Sagittula sp. P11: one gene and its partner. The protein of the gene in region 1 interacts with the protein of each later gene in a pairwise test. Links are inferred from orthologs where the notes say so. Each region holds a gene or a part of one and is shown on either strand. Other genes may lie near its edges.

Region 1 (8,017 bases):
CTTTACGGCGAATGGTACGGGCTGGACCTCGATCCGGGTCGCGTGGTGGTGACGTCCGGGTCCTCGGGCGGCTTCATCCTCGCCTTTACCGCGCTGTTCGACGCGGGCGAGCGTGTGGCGCTCGGGGCGCCGGGCTATCCGTCCTACCGCCAGATCCTGAGATCGCTGGACCTCGTGCCGGTGGAGGTGCAGACCGCACCTGCCAACCGCTACCAGCCCGTGCCGTCCGATCTGCGCGGCCTCGACTTCGAGGGGCTGATGGTGGCCTCTCCGGCCAATCCCACGGGCACCATGCTGGACCGGCAGGCGCTGTCGGATCTGATCGACGTGACGGCGGAAAAGGGCGCGGCCTTCCTGTCTGACGAGATCTACCACGGTATCGAGTACGACCGCAAAGCCGTCAGCGCGCTGGAGATCAGCGACGACGTGGTGGTCATCAATTCCTTCTCGAAGTTCTTCTCGATGACGGGCTGGCGGGTCGGCTGGCTGGTGGTGCCGGAAGGGCTGGTGCGGCAGGTGGAACGGTTGGCCCAGAACCTTTTCATCTGCGCGCCCCATGCGGCGCAGGTTGCGGCGCTGGCCGCCATGGACGCGAAAGATGAGACAGAGGCCAACCTTGCCGTCTACGCGAAGAACCGCGCGCTGATGATGGCCGGTCTGCCGGAGGCGGGATTCGACCGCATCGCACCGCCGGACGGCGCCTTTTACGTCTATGCCGATGTGAGCCACCTGACCGACGACAGCCGCGCCTTCGCGCAGGAGATCCTTGAAGGGGCCGGGGTCGCGGTGACGCCGGGGCTGGATTTCGACCCGCTGCGCGGCGGCGGCACGCTCCGGTTCTCCTACGCGCGCAGCACGGCCGATATCGAGGAAGGGTTGGCGCGGCTCAGGGACTTCATGTCCAGGCGCCGATCGTGAACGGGCAGGGCTGGGCGAAGGGACGCGCACCTGCTAGATTTGGCCGCAACGAGAACCCGCAAAGCGGGCCCGCCAATCGGGAAAGAGCAGCCATGCACAGGATCTTCGCGTTACTCATCGCCATGCTTTGCGCGTCGCCAGTAGTGGCGCAGCAGCAGGAAGAAAGCTCCGGCCTTGCGCGCTATGAGGGGGGCGGGTTCACCGAGCGGCGGTTCGGTGGCGCGACGGAGCTGTCGCTGAGCCTCAGCCAGGGGGTGCCCTGGCGGCTCTTTACCGTCGACGACCCGCTGCGTCTGGTGGTCGATTTCCGCGAGGTCGACTGGGAGGGTGCAACCCCCGGCGAACTCGATGCCTCGGCGCGGATCGGTGCGGTGCGGGTCGGCGGCTTCCGGCCCGGCTGGTCGCGCATGGTGGCCGACCTGGCAGAGCCACTGTCCGTGGATTCAGCCAGCCTGACAGTGCCCAAGGACGGCGGCAGCGCGCAGTTGAAGGTGGTGCTCTCGCCGACGGACGCGGCGAGCTTCGCAGCGAAGGCAGGCGTGCCGCGCGATCCGGGCTGGGATCACCTGCGGCCCAAGGCGCGCCGGCCCGCGCCCCGCGCACCCGGCGCGCCGCTGGTGATCGTCATCGACCCGGGCCACGGCGGCATCGACCCGGGCGCGGAACGGGCAGGGGTGAAGGAGGCCGACCTCGTCCTGCAATTCGGGCGCGAACTGAGGGACGTGCTGCTGCGATCCGGGAACTACGACGTGCGGATGACACGGAACTCCGACGTCTTCGTGTCGCTCGAAGGCCGCGTTGCGGCGGCGCATGACGCGGGCGCGGACGTGTTCATCTCGCTCCACGCCGACGCGCTGGACGGCGGCGGGGCGAAGGGGGCGGCGGTCTACACGCTGGCCGAAGACGCCTCCGACGCGGCCTCTGCTGCGCTGGCAGAGCGGCACGACCGCGATGACCTGCTGTCGGGGATCGACCTTTCCGGGTCGGACGACCGGGTGGCGCAGGTGCTCTTGGACCTCGCCCGGCAGGACAACACCCCGCGCAGCCAGGCGCTGGCCAAGAGCATCGTCGCGGGCATCCGCAACAACGACGGCAAGGTCCACAAGGACCCGCTGCGGCAGGCGGCCTTTTCCGTGCTGAAGTCGGCGGACATCCCCTCCGTCCTGGTGGAACTGGGATTCCTGTCCTCGCAGCAGGACCTGATGAACCTGCAGGATCCGGCGTGGCGGGCGGGCATGGCGGCGGGCATCCGGGACGGGCTGGCGCAATGGCTGATCGAGGACAAGGCCCTGTCGCGTCTGCGCCGGCAATAACGCGCGCATTCAAAAGCTTGGGCGGTCCGGCGCTGACGGCAACAGGGATGTGTTTTGACCGACGCCGCGTTACAGTATATGCGACGGTTTGAAATCGAGCACTTGCCACAAGGGTCCACGCGTGACGCGGTTCATCTTCTCATTCTTCGGCGGTATCTTCGCGGTGGTGACCATGGGCACCATGATGATCGCGCTCACCATCGGCGCGATCTTCTGGATGTACGGGCGCGACCTGCCCAGCCACGAACACCTGGCGCAATACACCCCGCCGACGATCAGCCGCATCTATTCGCAGGAAGGGCGCGTGATCGACGAATTCGCGCAGGAACGCCGCCTGTTCACGCCTGCGAACGAGATCCCCGACCTGGTGAAGAACGCCTTCATCTCGGCCGAGGACAAGAACTTCTACACCCACCAGGGCTATGACGTGCGCGGCATCGTCGCGGCGGGCGTGCAGGCGGTGCAGTCCGGCGGGCGCGACGTGCGCGGCGCCTCGACGATCACGCAGCAGGTGATGAAGAACTTCCTGCTGTCCGGCGACCGCCGGGCAGAACGGAAGATCAAGGAGATCATCCTCGCCTCGCGTGTCGAGGAGGCGCTGGACAAGGACAAGATCCTCGAGCTGTACCTGAACGAGATCTTCCTCGGGCAGAACTCCTTTGGCGTGACCGCCGCGGCGCAGACCTACTTCAACAAGACCCTGTCGGAGCTCGAATCGCACGAGGCGGCGATGCTCGCCTCCATGCCGAAGGCGCCGTCGGACTACCACCCGGTCCGCCGGAAGGAGCGTCTGACGCAGCGCCGCGACTTCGTGCTGAAGGAGATGTACGAGAACGGCTACATCGACAAGGCGACCTACGAGAGCGAGGTCCAGCAGCCGCTGCGCTCGGTTCAGAACGGCGACTTCGAACCTTACAACCAGGCGCTGCCGCCGCGCGACTACTTCACCGACGAGATCCGCCGCCAGCTCAGCCGCGACTTCGGGGAAGATCAGTTCTTTTCCGGCGGTTATTCGGTGCGCGCGACGCTTGACCCGGAGATGCAGACCGAGGCGGCCCATGCGCTGCAGCGTGCGCTGGAGCAGTACGACCGCGGGCTTGGCCGCTGGCGCGGCACGGGCAAGACCATCGACGCCGGGCTGCTGGGCGACGAGGCCGCATGGCGGGAGGCCCTCGCAGGCGTGCGCGTGACGCGCGACGTGACGCTGGTCAGCAAGTGGCATGTGGCCGTGGTGCGCGAGGTGCGCGAGAATTCCCTGCTGATCGGGATCGAGGATGTGCCGCTGGACGATCCGCGGGGCATGGAAGTGCCGCGTGCGGACACCGACTGGTTCAAGGGCAACCTGTTCGAAAACTTCGAGCCGGGCGATGTGATCCACGTCCGCGAGATGACCGAGGACGACTCCGGCAACTTCATCCGCTGGACGCTTCGTCAGGTGCCGCAGGTGCAGGGCGGGTTCATGGCCATGGACGTGAACACCGGCCGCGTGATCGCCATGCAGGGCGGGTTCAGCTACCAGCACTCGGTCTTCAACCGCGCGACGCAGGCGAAGCGGCAGCCGGGTTCCTCGTTCAAGCCGTTCGTCTACGCGGCGGCGCTCGACAGCGGCTATACACCGGCCACCATCGTCGTAGATGCGCCGATCGAGATCGACACGCCGCAGGGCGTCTGGCGTCCGAAGAACGCGTCGAACCAGTTCTACGGCCCGACCCCCCTGCGCACCGGGATCGAACGGTCGCGGAACCTGATGACCATCCGCCTCGCGCAGGAGGTCGGCATGGACGTGGTCGCGAATTATGCCGAAAAGTTCGGGGTTTACGACAACATGGGCCGGGTTCTGGCCAACGCGCTCGGCGCCGACGAGACGACGCTGATGCGGATGATCTCGGCCTATGCCATGTTCGCCAACGGCGGTGAGCGGGTGGAGCCGACGCTGGTCGACCGGGTGCAGGACCGCTACGGCAACACGGTCTACAGCCACGATGCGGCGCAGGGGAACCGGCGGGTCTGCGTGGACTGTGCCGATCCGAACATTCCGCCGGGGCGGAGCCCGCGGATCGTCAACGACCGCGAGCGGATCATGGATGCGATCACCGCGTACCAGCTTACATCGATGATGGAGGGTGTGGTGCAGCGCGGGACGGCGTCGGGCACGGTGAAGCTGCCGGTGCCCACGGCGGGCAAGACCGGCACCACCAACGACGCGAAGGACGTGTGGTTCATCGGCTTCACCTCCAACATCGTGGCGGGCTGCTACATCGGTTACGACCAGCCGCGCAGCCTTGGCAGCGGTGCGTCGGGCGGCGGGTTCTGCGGTCCGGTGTTCACCCAGTTCATGCAGAAGGCGGTGAAGAAATACGGCGGCGGCCCCTTCAAGGTCCCGGAAACATGCAACTTCGTGAACATCGACCGGTTCTCGGGCGCGCGTCTTGGCGCCGGCGCATCGGGTGCGAACGTCGTGGCGGAGTGTTTCCGCGAGGACGATCTGCTTGACGGTGTTTGGGGCATCCAGCTGGACGGCGGCTTTGCCATCTCGGGCAGCTTCGACCTGATCCGTCCCGAAGGCGGGTCGGTCGCGCGGGAGGTCACGACCTCCACCGGCCGCAAGGCCGTGGTCGGTCCGAAGGCCGGGTTCGGCACGCTGTCCTCCGGTGGCCTGTATTGAGGGATCGCCGGCAACCGGCTTAACCCTTCGGGTTGGGCAATGGGGTAAACGGAGCGCGCGTTGGGGTTAACCCGGCGCGCGCTTCGCACATCTGGGGGGTGTCAAACCCCGGGTTCAGGGGCATTTACCCGATCTTCACCGGGATGACCGCCGCGTTACCGGTGAACCGGCCGTTTCGACCCCCTGAACCGGCCGGTTGTTAACCTTTCCGGACGGGCCGCGCGTGACGTTGCGTCGGAAAGAGTTAATCCGTCAGAATTCGACTTCGAGCTCGACGATCTCTTCGGGCTCGGCCAGCGCGCCCTCGGTCCATTCGCGCATCAGGTCCCAGCCGAGGATGTGGTCGGCGTAGCTTTGCAGCGTCGGGTCGAGGGCCACGGAATAGGTGCGGAACCGGGTGCAGACCGGCGCATACATCGCATCGGCCACCGTGGGCTTTGCCCCGAAGAGGAACGGCCCGCCGCAGGCGTCGAGGCATTCGTGCCAGATGGTCTTGACCCGCTCGATGTCGGGCCGGGCTCCGGAGAAGATCTTGAAGGCCGCATGATGCGACTTGAGGTTCATCGGCAGGGCGGAGCGCAGGTTGTAGAAGCCGGAGTGCATCTCGCCCGATATCGCCCGGCACCGGGCGCGCATCACCGGGTCCTTCGGGTAGAGACCGGCCTTGGGGAAGGTCTCGTTCAGGTATTCGGCGATGGCGAGCGTGTCCCAGACCGCGATCTTGCCATGCTCCAGCCGGGGCACGCGGACGGACGGCGAAAGCAACAGCAGTTCCTGACGGTTGTCGGCGCTGTCGGGGTCCACCGGCGCCTCGGCGAACGCGATTCCCGACATCTTGCACAACAGCCATCCGCGCAGGGACCAGGACGAATAGTTTTTTGATGAAATCGTGAGCGTGGCGTCCGTCATGGTCTTCCCCGTGTCGCGGCGGTGCAGCGAAATTGCATTTTTTTGTCGCACCGCACCGGGGGCCTGACTAGCGTTTTGTGGGAAGACACAGGCAGGAACCGCCATGCAGTACGCCATCTACCAGGGTTTCGATGATTTTTTCGCCCCTTTTCGTACGTCTGCCCTGATGGGGCTGTCGCTGGGCGGCGAAAAGTCCGGGGCCTTCGCGCCGATGCTGCGCCGCCACATGGCGGGGCTTGAGATGCTGTCCCGGTTCAGGCTGAGCCACACGCGGCCGCCCTACGGCATCCGTTCGGTCTCCATCGACGGGCGGACCGTGCCGGTGACGGAGGAGGTGGTCTGCGATCTGCCTTACGGCCAGCTTCTGCATTTCAAGCGGGAGATCGACACGCCGCAGCCGAAGGTGCTGGTGGTGGCGCCCCTGTCGGGGCATTTCGCGACTCTGCTGGCGGGCACGGTGAAGGTGCTGCTGCAGGATCACGAGGTCTATATCACCGACTGGAAGAACGCCCGCGACGTGCCGCGCAGCGCAGGGTCCTTCGGGGTGGAGGATTACGTGGAATACGTGATCCGCTTCATGGAAGAGATCGGCCCGGGCGGCCATATCCTGGCGGTGTGCCAGCCCTGCGTGCAGGCACTGGCCGCGGTGGCGGTCATGTCGGAGGACCGCAACCCGGCAACGCCCCTGTCGATGACGCTGATGGCGGGGCCGGTGGACGTGCGCGAAAGCCCCACGGCGGTGAACGACCTGGCCTTCGAGAAGCCGCTGTCGTGGTTCAGGAACAACGTGATCGCCTCTGTCCCGTTTCGCTATCCGGGGGCCGGGCGGCGAGTCTATCCGGGGTTCGTGCAGCTTACCGCCTTCATGACGATGAACATGGACAGGCACATGGCGCAGCACAAGCGCATGTACCAGTTGCTGGCAGATGGCGAGGTGGAGGAGGCGGAGAAGATCAAGGCGTTCTACGACGAGTATTTCGCCGTGCTCGACCTGACGGAGGAGTTCTATATCGAGACCATCGACCGGGTGTTCCAGAAGGCGGAGCTGGCCCGGGGCGAGATGACCTACAAGGGCCGCAAGGTGAACCCGGCGGCGATCCGGCACACCGCGCTTCTGACGGTCGAGGGCGGGCGCGACGACATCTGCGGGCTGGGCCAGACGAGCGCCGCGCATGACCTGTGTTCGTCGCTGAGGCCGCACCTGAAGCGCCATCACCTGCAGGCCAACGTCGGGCATTACGGCGTGTTCAACGGTCGCCGCTGGGAGAAGGAGATCTACCCGGTGGTGCGCAACATGATCCTCGCGATGCTTTAGGTTTCAGCGAGAAGGGCGGAGAGCAGGTCGGGCTCCGGGTCGGTTGCGGGTTTGTCGCGCATGGCGATGGAATGGGCACATTTCGCCGCCGCCCACCCGGCAAGCCTGTGGCGCGGAACGTCCAGTGCGTCGGCGTAGGTGTCGAGGCAGGCGGCGATGCGCCCGGGGTCCCGGACGGTGGCGGGGATGCCCTTCGGATTGCGGATCGCGTTGGCGAGCTCGAACGCCGGGTCGCCGGTGAGGCCCTTGGCGTCGAAGGCCTTTGGCCCGGTGGCAGTCAGGTTGACGTTGTCGTGATGCAGGTCGCCGTGCAGCGGCACGGGTTGGGCGGTCGTGGCGATGAGGCCGCGGGCGAGGGCCTGCGCGCGGGTCATGTCGCGGCGGAGGCTGGCCGGGCAGGTGTCGAGAGGCACGGCGAAGAGCCGTTCGAACCAGACGCCGACGGTCGGCAGGTCGGCAATCTGCGGACGGGTGGCGTGGAGCGCCCGCGCGGTCTCGGCGAGCAGGCGGCAGGCCTCTGCGTCGCGGCCCTGACGGGAGAGGTCGCCAAGCGAGGGGCCGTCGAGCGCCTCCATCAGGACGCTGTCGGGCCCTGCGCCCAGGATGGCGACCATGTGCGGCCCGGCCCAGGCCTGCATCAGCCGGACGCCCGCGGCCTCGTTCCCGGCGTGGCCCTGCGGCCAGAGTTTCAGGATGGCGCGGCGGTCATCCCTGCGCACCTCGTGGAGTTCGGCGGCGGCGGTGGTGGCGAGGGGGCGGACGATCTGCACCGCGTGCCGCGCAAGGGCCTTTTCCAAGCGACGCTCCACCACATTCCCCACCTTGCCCGTCCTCTGGCCCCTTGGTATCACGCGGGGCCTGAGAGTACGAGGAGTCCCCCATGCGCGCCGAAGCCCA
Region 2 (7,922 bases), 3.4 Mb from region 1 along the record:
GACGGCGCGCCCACGGACGAGGACGGCACGGAGACCGGCGAAGACACCCGGCAGGACGGCTGACATGGCCGAGAAGCACAGCCCCGCCCGCCTCTGGACGATGCGCGCGCTCTACCCGGCGCTGGCGCTGCTCCTGATCTTCGTGCACCTCCTGCCGCTGCAGATGCTGCCGCAGCGAATCGCCGGGCCGGACTTCCTGACCGCCCTGACCTTCGCCTGGTGCCTGCGCCGCCCCGATTACGTGCCCGCCCTCTCCATCGCCGGGGTGATGCTCTTGGCCGACCTGGTGTTCCAGCGGCCCCCCGGGCTCTGGGCGCTCCTGATGCTGCTCGCCTCGGAATTCCTCAAGAACCGCGCCCGGCAACTGCGCGAGAACACCTTCGCCACCGAATGGGCCGCCGCCGCCGCCACGCTGCTGGCGATCACCGTCCTTTACAGGCTCACTCTCGCGATCTTGATCATCTCGCCGGGTATGCTTTCGCTCGCCCTGATGCAATATGGTATGACCGTGCTTGCCTACCCGCTGGTGGCCGCGGTGTCCTACCTCGCCTTCGGCGTCCGCCGCACCGCCCCCGGCGAATTCGACCACACGGGACGCACCCTATGAGACGAAGCCCGAAAGAGACCGCAGAATCCGCCCGCCGCATCACGCGCCGCGGGCTTGTCCTCGGTGGCCTGCAACTTGGATTCGTCACCACGCTCGGCCTGCGGATGCACCACATGCAGGTCGACCAGGCCGACGAATTCCGCCTTCTGGCCGAAGAGAACCGCATCAACATCCGGCTGATCCCGCCGTCGCGCGGGCGCATCTTCGACCGCAACGGCGTGGTCATCGCCGACAACGAACCGACCTACCGCATCACCCTCACGCGTGAGGACGCGGGCGACGTGGCCACCGTGATCGCCCACCTGGGCCAGCTTGTCGAACTGGACGAGAACGACCTCAACCGCGCCCTGGCCGAGATGGAGCGCACGCCGCCCTTCATCCCCGTCACCATCGCCGAACGGGTCAGCTGGGAGGACATCTCGCGGGTGGCGGTCAACGCCCCCGCCCTGCCCGGCGTCACCACCGAGGTCGGCCTGTCCCGCGTCTACCCGCAGAAGGAACTGTTTGCCCATGTGGCGGGCTACGTCGGCCCGGTCTCCGAACGCGACCTCGCCCGCTACGAGGACCCGCCGCCGCTGCTGCGCATCCCGCGCTTCCAGGTCGGCAAGGTCGGCGTCGAGGTCCGGCACGAAGAGGACCTGCGCGGCACCGCCGGCGCGAAGCGGGTGGAGGTCAACGCCGTCGGCCGCGTCATGCGCGAACTCGACCGGCGCGAGGGCGAAAGCGGCGCCGACATCCAGCTCACCGTGGACACCGATCTGCAGGACTACACCCAGGCGCGCCTCGGCGAGGAAAGCGCCTCCGTCGTGGTGCTCGACCTCGAAAAGGGCGACGTGCTGACCATCGCCTCGGCGCCGTCCTACAACCCGAACCTTTTCGTGCGCGGCATCTCCCACACGGATTTCAACGCGCTCAACACCAACGACCACCGGCCGCTGGCCTCGAAGACGGTGCAGGATGCCTATCCGCCCGGCTCGACCTTCAAGATGGTCACGGCGCTCGCCGCGCTGGACGCGGGCCTGCTGGCGCCCGACGACACGGTCTATTGCCCCGGCCATTACGAGGTCGGCTCCCGCTCCTTCCGCTGCTGGAAGCGCAGCGGCCACGGCTACATGAACCTCGAACAGTCGCTCCGCGAAAGCTGCGACGTGTTCTACTACGACCTCGCGCTGAAGGTGGGGATCGAGCGCATCGCCGACATGGCCCGCCGCATGGGCCTTGGCGTGGCGCACGACATCCCCATGTCCGCCGTCACCTCCGGCCTCGTGCCCGACAAGGCGTGGAAGGTCCGCGAACGCGGGGCGGAATGGGTGATCGGCGATTCGGTGAACGCCGCCATCGGTCAGGGCTTCGTGCTGACCTCGCCGCTGCAACTGGCGGTGATGACCGCGCGCGTGGCCACCGGCCGGTCGATCTCGCCCCGGCTGGTGCGCAGCATCGACGGGGTGGAGACGCCCTCGCGCGGGGGGACAGACCTCGGGCTGAACCCGAACCACCTCCTGCAGGTGCAGCGCGGCATGTTCGCCGTGTCCAACAACCGGCGCGGCACCGGCTACGGATCGCGCATCATCGCCGAAGGCATGCGGATGGCGGGCAAGTCCGGCACCGCGCAGGTGGTCTCGCGCATCACCACCGAAGCCGACCCGTGGGAAGACCGCGACCACGCGCTGTTCGTAAGCTTCGCGCCCTTCGACAACCCGAAGATCGCCGTGGCGGTGGTGGTGGAACACGGCGTCGGCGGGTCGCGCACCGCCGCGCCCATCGCCCGCGACGTGACGCTTCAGGCGCTCTACGGAGAGGACCCGCCGCTTGACGCCTACCCGGCAAAGGACCGGGGCCGCATCAAGACCCAGCAGGAAAAGCTCTCCAGCCAGCGCCGCGCCCGCAAGAGCGAGGAGCCGAGCCGCGCATGACCCCGATGCCCGCGTTTCCGCAGACCGCGCCGGGCGCGGAGGCCGTTCGCCGCGCTGACGCGCGCCCCAGCGCGCCGGATCGTGCATGCCCCCCCGCAGGCAGCGCCACGCCGCGTAGGGCGGGGCTTCGCGCCGCCTGCGCCGGACAGGGGGGCGCCGCGTGACCTATCTCGAGTACAACGTAAAGACCGTCCCCAGCGGCTGGCGCAAGATCCTGCACCTGAACTGGCCGCTCATCATCCTGCTGACCACCGTCGCCGGTGTCGGCTTCCTGATGCTCTATTCGGTCGCCGGTGGCTCTTGGAGCCCATGGGCCGAACCGCAGGCCAAGCGCTACATCCTCGGCCTCACGGCGATGTTCGTCGTGGCCATGGTGCCGATCTGGTTCTGGCGCAACATGGCGCTCGTGGTCTACGCGCTGGCCTTCTTCCTGCTCCTGCTGGTCGAGTTCTTCGGCGCCATCGGCATGGGCGCGCAGCGCTGGATCGACCTGGGCTTCATGCGCCTCCAGCCGTCCGAGCTGATGAAGGTCGCCATGGTCGTCCTGCTGGCCGCCTATTACGACTGGCTGCCGCTGTCCAAGACCTCGCGCCCGCTCTGGGTGCTGATCCCGATCTTCATCATCCTCGCGCCCACCGCGCTGGTGCTGACCCAGCCCGACCTCGGCACCGCGCTTCTGCTGATGATCGCGGGCGGGCTGATGATGTTCCTCGCAGGCGTGCACTGGCTCTACTTCGCCACCGTGCTGACCGCGGGCGTCGGCACCGTCTGGGCGGTGTTCAAGAGCCGCGGCACCGACTGGCAGCTCCTCAAGGACTACCAGTTCCGGCGGATCGACACCTTCCTCGACCCCTCGTCGGACCCGCTGGGCGCGGGCTACCACATCACCCAGGCCAAGATCGCCATGGGTTCCGGCGGCTGGACCGGGCGCGGCTTCATGCAGGGCACCCAGAGCCGCCTGAACTTCCTCCCCGAGAAGCACACCGACTTCATCTTCAACACGCTGGCCGAGGAATTCGGCTTCGTCGGCGGCATCTCCCTGCTCATCCTCTACGCGCTGATCCTGTTCTTCTGCGTGGTCGCCGCCCTGCAGAACCGCGACCGCTTCTCCTCGCTGATGATCCTCGGGATCGGCATGACCTTCTTCCTGTTCTTCGCCGTGAACATGTCGATGGTCATGGGCCTCGCGCCCGTCGTGGGCGTGCCCCTGCCGCTCGTCTCCTACGGCGGCTCGGCGATGCTGGTGCTGATGATCGCCTTCGGCCTGGTGCAAAGCGCGCACGTCCACCGCCCGCGCTGAGACCGCGCCGAGACCGGCGCCGGGGGCCCGCTTAGGGTTGCCCCCGGCCCCGCTTCCTGCTTCACCTTGAACGAACCGGGCCCTGTCCCGCCTCCGAAAGGTCATCCATGCCGAACATCCTCTTCGCCGCCCGCTCCGAGAAGTGGGACGACTACGAACGCCCCCTGCGCGACGCCCTCGCCGCCGAAGGCCTCGACCACACGCTGGGCACCGACCTGCCGCCGGAAACCGTCGACTACATCGTCTATGCGCCCAACGCCTCGGTGCAGGACTTCACCCCCTTCACCCGGCTGAAGGCCGTGCTGAACCTCTGGGCCGGGGTCGAGCAGGTGGTGGGCAACCCCACCCTGAAAGTGCCGCTGGCGCGCATGGTCGACGACGAGGGCCTGACCCAGGGCATGGTCGAATGGGTCACCGGCCACGTGCTGCGCCACCACCTCGGGATGGACGCGCATATCGTGAACCCCGACCGCATCTGGGACACCACCCCGCCGCCGCTCTCGAAGGACCGGCCCGTCACCATCCTCGGCTTCGGCGCCCTCGGGCAGGCCTGCGCCGCGCAGCTCGCCGCCCTGGGCTTCCCCGTCACCGGCTGGAGCCGCACGCCCAAGGACCTCGACGGCGTGCTGACCAGCCACGGCGAGGACGGCCTCGACGCGGCGCTCTCCAGCGCGCAGATCCTCGTCCTGCTGCTGCCCGACACGCCCGCCACCACCGACCTCCTGAACGCGGAACGGCTGGCCCGCCTGCCGCAGGGCGCGGTCATCCTCAACCCCGGGCGCGGGCCGCTGATCGACGACGACGCGCTTCTCGCCGCACTGGACGAGGGACGGATCGCCCACGCCACCCTCGACGTCTTCCGGACCGAACCGCTGCCACAGGACCATCCTTTCTGGGCGCACCCGCGCGTCACCGTGACGCCGCACATCGCCTCCACCACCCGGCCCGACAGCGCCGCCCGCGTCATCGCGCGCAACATCGCCCGGTCGGAATCCGGTGCCCCGCTCCTGCACGAGGTCGACCGCAGCGCCGGCTATTGACCCGGCCCCGCCCCCCGTCCAAAACCCTCCGGCAAACCCCTCCGGAACCGCCCACCTCCGCCCCCGCACAGGAGCCGCCCATGTCCTTCGACCGCAGCGTGAAGATCGCCCCCTCCATACTTTCCGCCGACTTCGCCGACTTCGGGCGCGAAATCCGGGCGGTCGAGGCGCAGGGCGCCGACTGGATCCACGTCGACGTGATGGACGGCCACTTCGTGCCCAACCTCACCTTCGGCCCCCCGGCGGTGAAGGCCTTCCGCAAGCACGTGAAGACGGTGATGGACGTGCACCTGATGATCGCGCCGGTCGACCCCTACATCGACGCCTACGCCGATGCGGGCACCGACATCCTGACCGCCCACGTCGAGGCAGGCCCCCACACCCACCGCACGCTGCAGGCGATCCGCGCGGCGGGCATGAAGGCCGGCGTGGCGCTGAACCCGGGCACCCCGGCACAGGCGGTGGAACACCTGCTCGACCTCACCGACCTCGTCTGCGTGATGACCGTGAACCCGGGCTTCGGCGGGCAGAAGTTCATCGACATGACCGCCAAGATCCGCGCCCTGCGCGCGATGATCGGCGACCGCCCGATCCATATCGAGATCGACGGCGGCGTGACGCCGGAGACCGCGCCGCTGGTGGTCGAGGCGGGCGCCGACGTGCTGGTCGCCGGGTCCGCGGTGTTCAGGGGCGGCTCGGTCGAGAACCCCGCCCCCTACGGCGAGAACATCCGCGCCATCCGCGCCTCCGTCGCCGGGACGGCCGCGGCGTGAAGACCATCGCCTTCGACCTCGACGGCACGCTGATGGACAGCGTGCCCCACATCCACGCCGCCGTGGCGCAGGCGCTCTCCGAGCTGGGCCTGCCGACGATCACCGTGGAAGAGACGCCGGGCTTCGTCGGACGCGGCCTGCCGGTGCTGGTGGAGCGCGTGCTGGCCCATGTCGGCGCCGCGCCGGACCACCACAAGGCGCTCTACGACCGGACGATGCACCACTACGTGACGACCCCCAGCGATCCCGCCTGCCTCTACCCGGGCGTGCCGGAGGCGCTGGAGGCGCTCAGGTCGGCGGGCCACCGGCTGACGCTCTGCACAAACAAGCCCTTTGCCGCGACCGAGACCGCGATCCGCGACACCGGCCTCGCGCCGTTCTTCGAGATCGTGATCGGCGGCGACAGCCTGCCCACGCGCAAGCCCGATCCGGCCATGCTGATGGCGGCGCTCGGCGGCGCGGCGCAGGCGCTCTACGTGGGCGACAGCGAAACCGATTGCGAAACGGCGCAGTCGGCGGGCGTGCCCTTCGTGCTGTTCACCGAAGGCTACCGCAACGCCCCGCCGGAGGCGCTGCCGCATGTGGCGCTCTTCTCCGACTGGACCCGGGCCCCGGACCTTTTCGCGACGCTCTGGTAAGGCGGTCGACGGCGTAGGGTGGGCGTTCCGGCCCGGCGGGCCGGGTTGGCCACCCCTGCCCCGATGTCCCCGGTTAACGGGAGAATCCGCACCGCAACAGCGGCACCGGCCTGCCCGGGCCAAAAGGTTACCAACCGGCCGTTTCGACCCCCTCAACCGGCCGGTTCACCCCATAATTTTCCGTAAACGCGTCCGATCCGCCGTTAACCCGGCTGCCGCGGCAGCGCATGGCCCACAAGATCTGCCCGGCGCGCGCCCCGTTCACCACAACGCGCGCACCGTCAGGAACCGGTCCCGGATCACGCTCCCCGGCGATACCGGAAGACGCCGGTGCCTTTGGCGACGACCTCTCCGGTCTCGTCCTTCAGCACCCCTTCGGCAAAGAACGTGCTCTTCCCGCCCCCCGTCCGGAAGCCCTCTCCGATCAGCATTTTGCCTTTCGGGCGCGAGATAAATTGCACGTTCAGGTTGAGCGTCAGGCACATCTGGCGACGGTCCCTGTCGCCTGTCCAGCACCCGGCATAGCCCATGATCGTATCCAGCAACGAGGCATAGACCCCGCCATGCGGATTGCCGTGCCGGTTCATCAGCTTGTCCGCCAAGGGCAGTTCGAACCGGGCATAGTCCTGCCGCCAGTCCGCCATCTCCATCCCCAGGAGTGCGGAAAAGGCGTAAGGGCCTTCGCGAATGTCGTCATCCATAGGCATGCCGTGCGTCCCATCCAAGTCTTGCGAATTCGGGAACGTAAGCACCCAGTTTCAAACCCTTTTCCGGGTTCGCCGCGTTGCCGTCAAGCGCCCGTTTCTTCACCCCCTGAAGGATCGCCGCCATGCGGAAGGCACAGAAGGCCACGTAGAACCCGAAGTCGCCCGGCACCGCGATGCCCCGTGCGGCGCAGTATCCGGCGATGAAACCCTCGTCCGACGGCAGCCCCGCCGCCGCCCGGTCGATGCCCCTCAGGCCCCGCCCCTCCGCGCCCGGCGGCAGTTGCCATTGCAGGATCACCCCGGCCAGATCGGCAAAGGGATGGCCCAGCGTCGACAGCTCCCAGTCGAGCACGGCCACGCACTCCGCCCGGTCCTGCGCAAACAGCAGGTTGTCGATCCGGTAGTCGCCATGCACCAGCGTCCGCTGGCCGTCGTCCTCCGGCAGGGCGCCCTGCAACCATTCTCCCAGCCGGTCCATGTCCGGCTGCGCCTCCGTCGCCGAAGCCTCGTACTGCTTGGCCCAGCGGCCCAGTTGCCGCGCGAAGTAGTTGCCCTGCGGGCCAAAATCCCCCAGCCCCACCGCCTCCGGCTCCACCGCGTGGATGGCCGCCAGCACGCGGCCCATCTCCGCCACGACCGCCCCGCGCATCGCGGGCGTCTCACCGGGCATGGAGGGGTCGACGATGTTGCGCCCGGTCACGTGGTCCATGACGTAGAATGCAACGCCCAGCACGGCTTCGTCCTCGCAGAGCGCATACATCCTCGGGACCGGCACGGCGGTGTCGCGCAGCGCGCGCTGCACCCGGTATTCCCGGTCGACCGCATGGGCCGATTTCAGCAGCTGCCCCGGCGGTTTGCGCCGCAGCACGTAGGACCCCGAGGGCGAGGTCAGCCGGTAGGTCGGGTTGGACTGCCCCACCGCGAACTTCTCGGCGCGAAGCGGT

Evidence for each region.
Region 2: the proteins of CDO87_RS20500 (region 1) and mrdA interact in binary tests that used the Escherichia coli proteins (3 or more experiments, as listed by UniProt). The link is inferred for Sagittula sp. P11 from one-to-one orthologs.

The regions. Positions count from the first base shown.
Region 1 is NZ_CP021913.1:4,254,031-4,262,047, forward strand. The notes cover bases 2,031-5,124. They hold CDO87_RS20500 (penicillin-binding protein 1A), read left to right. Parts: upstream 2,031-2,352; coding sequence 2,353-4,896; downstream 4,897-5,124. Other genes in these bases: CDO87_RS20495 (N-acetylmuramoyl-L-alanine amidase), read left to right, coding at 2,031-2,231. Also shown: CDO87_RS20490 (pyridoxal phosphate-dependent aminotransferase), read left to right, coding at 1-918; more of CDO87_RS20495, read left to right, coding at 1,011-2,030; CDO87_RS20505 (glutathione S-transferase family protein), read right to left, coding at 5,149-5,805; CDO87_RS20510 (polyhydroxyalkanoate depolymerase), read left to right, coding at 5,909-7,120; CDO87_RS20515 (aminoglycoside phosphotransferase family protein), read right to left, coding at 7,117-7,917; prfB (peptide chain release factor 2), read left to right, coding at 8,001-8,017. UniProt on the Escherichia coli protein: Cell wall formation. Synthesis of cross-linked peptidoglycan from the lipid intermediates.
Region 2 is NZ_CP021913.1:866,999-874,920, forward strand. Bases 63-3,061 are described here. They hold mrdA (penicillin-binding protein 2), read left to right. Parts: upstream 63-603; coding sequence 604-2,520; downstream 2,521-3,061. Other genes in these bases: mreC (rod shape-determining protein MreC), read left to right, coding at 63-63; CDO87_RS04215 (rod shape-determining protein MreD), read left to right, coding at 65-607; rodA (rod shape-determining protein RodA), read left to right, coding at 2,681-3,061. In the rest of the region: more of mreC, read left to right, coding at 1-62; more of rodA, read left to right, coding at 3,062-3,820; CDO87_RS04230 (glyoxylate/hydroxypyruvate reductase A), read left to right, coding at 3,928-4,860; rpe (ribulose-phosphate 3-epimerase), read left to right, coding at 4,941-5,633; gph (phosphoglycolate phosphatase), read left to right, coding at 5,630-6,271; CDO87_RS04245 (PaaI family thioesterase), read right to left, coding at 6,571-6,972; CDO87_RS04250 (phosphotransferase), read right to left, coding at 6,965-7,922. UniProt on the Escherichia coli protein: Catalyzes cross-linking of the peptidoglycan cell wall. Responsible for the determination of the rod shape of the cell. Is probably required for lateral peptidoglycan synthesis and maintenance of the correct diameter during lateral and centripetal growth.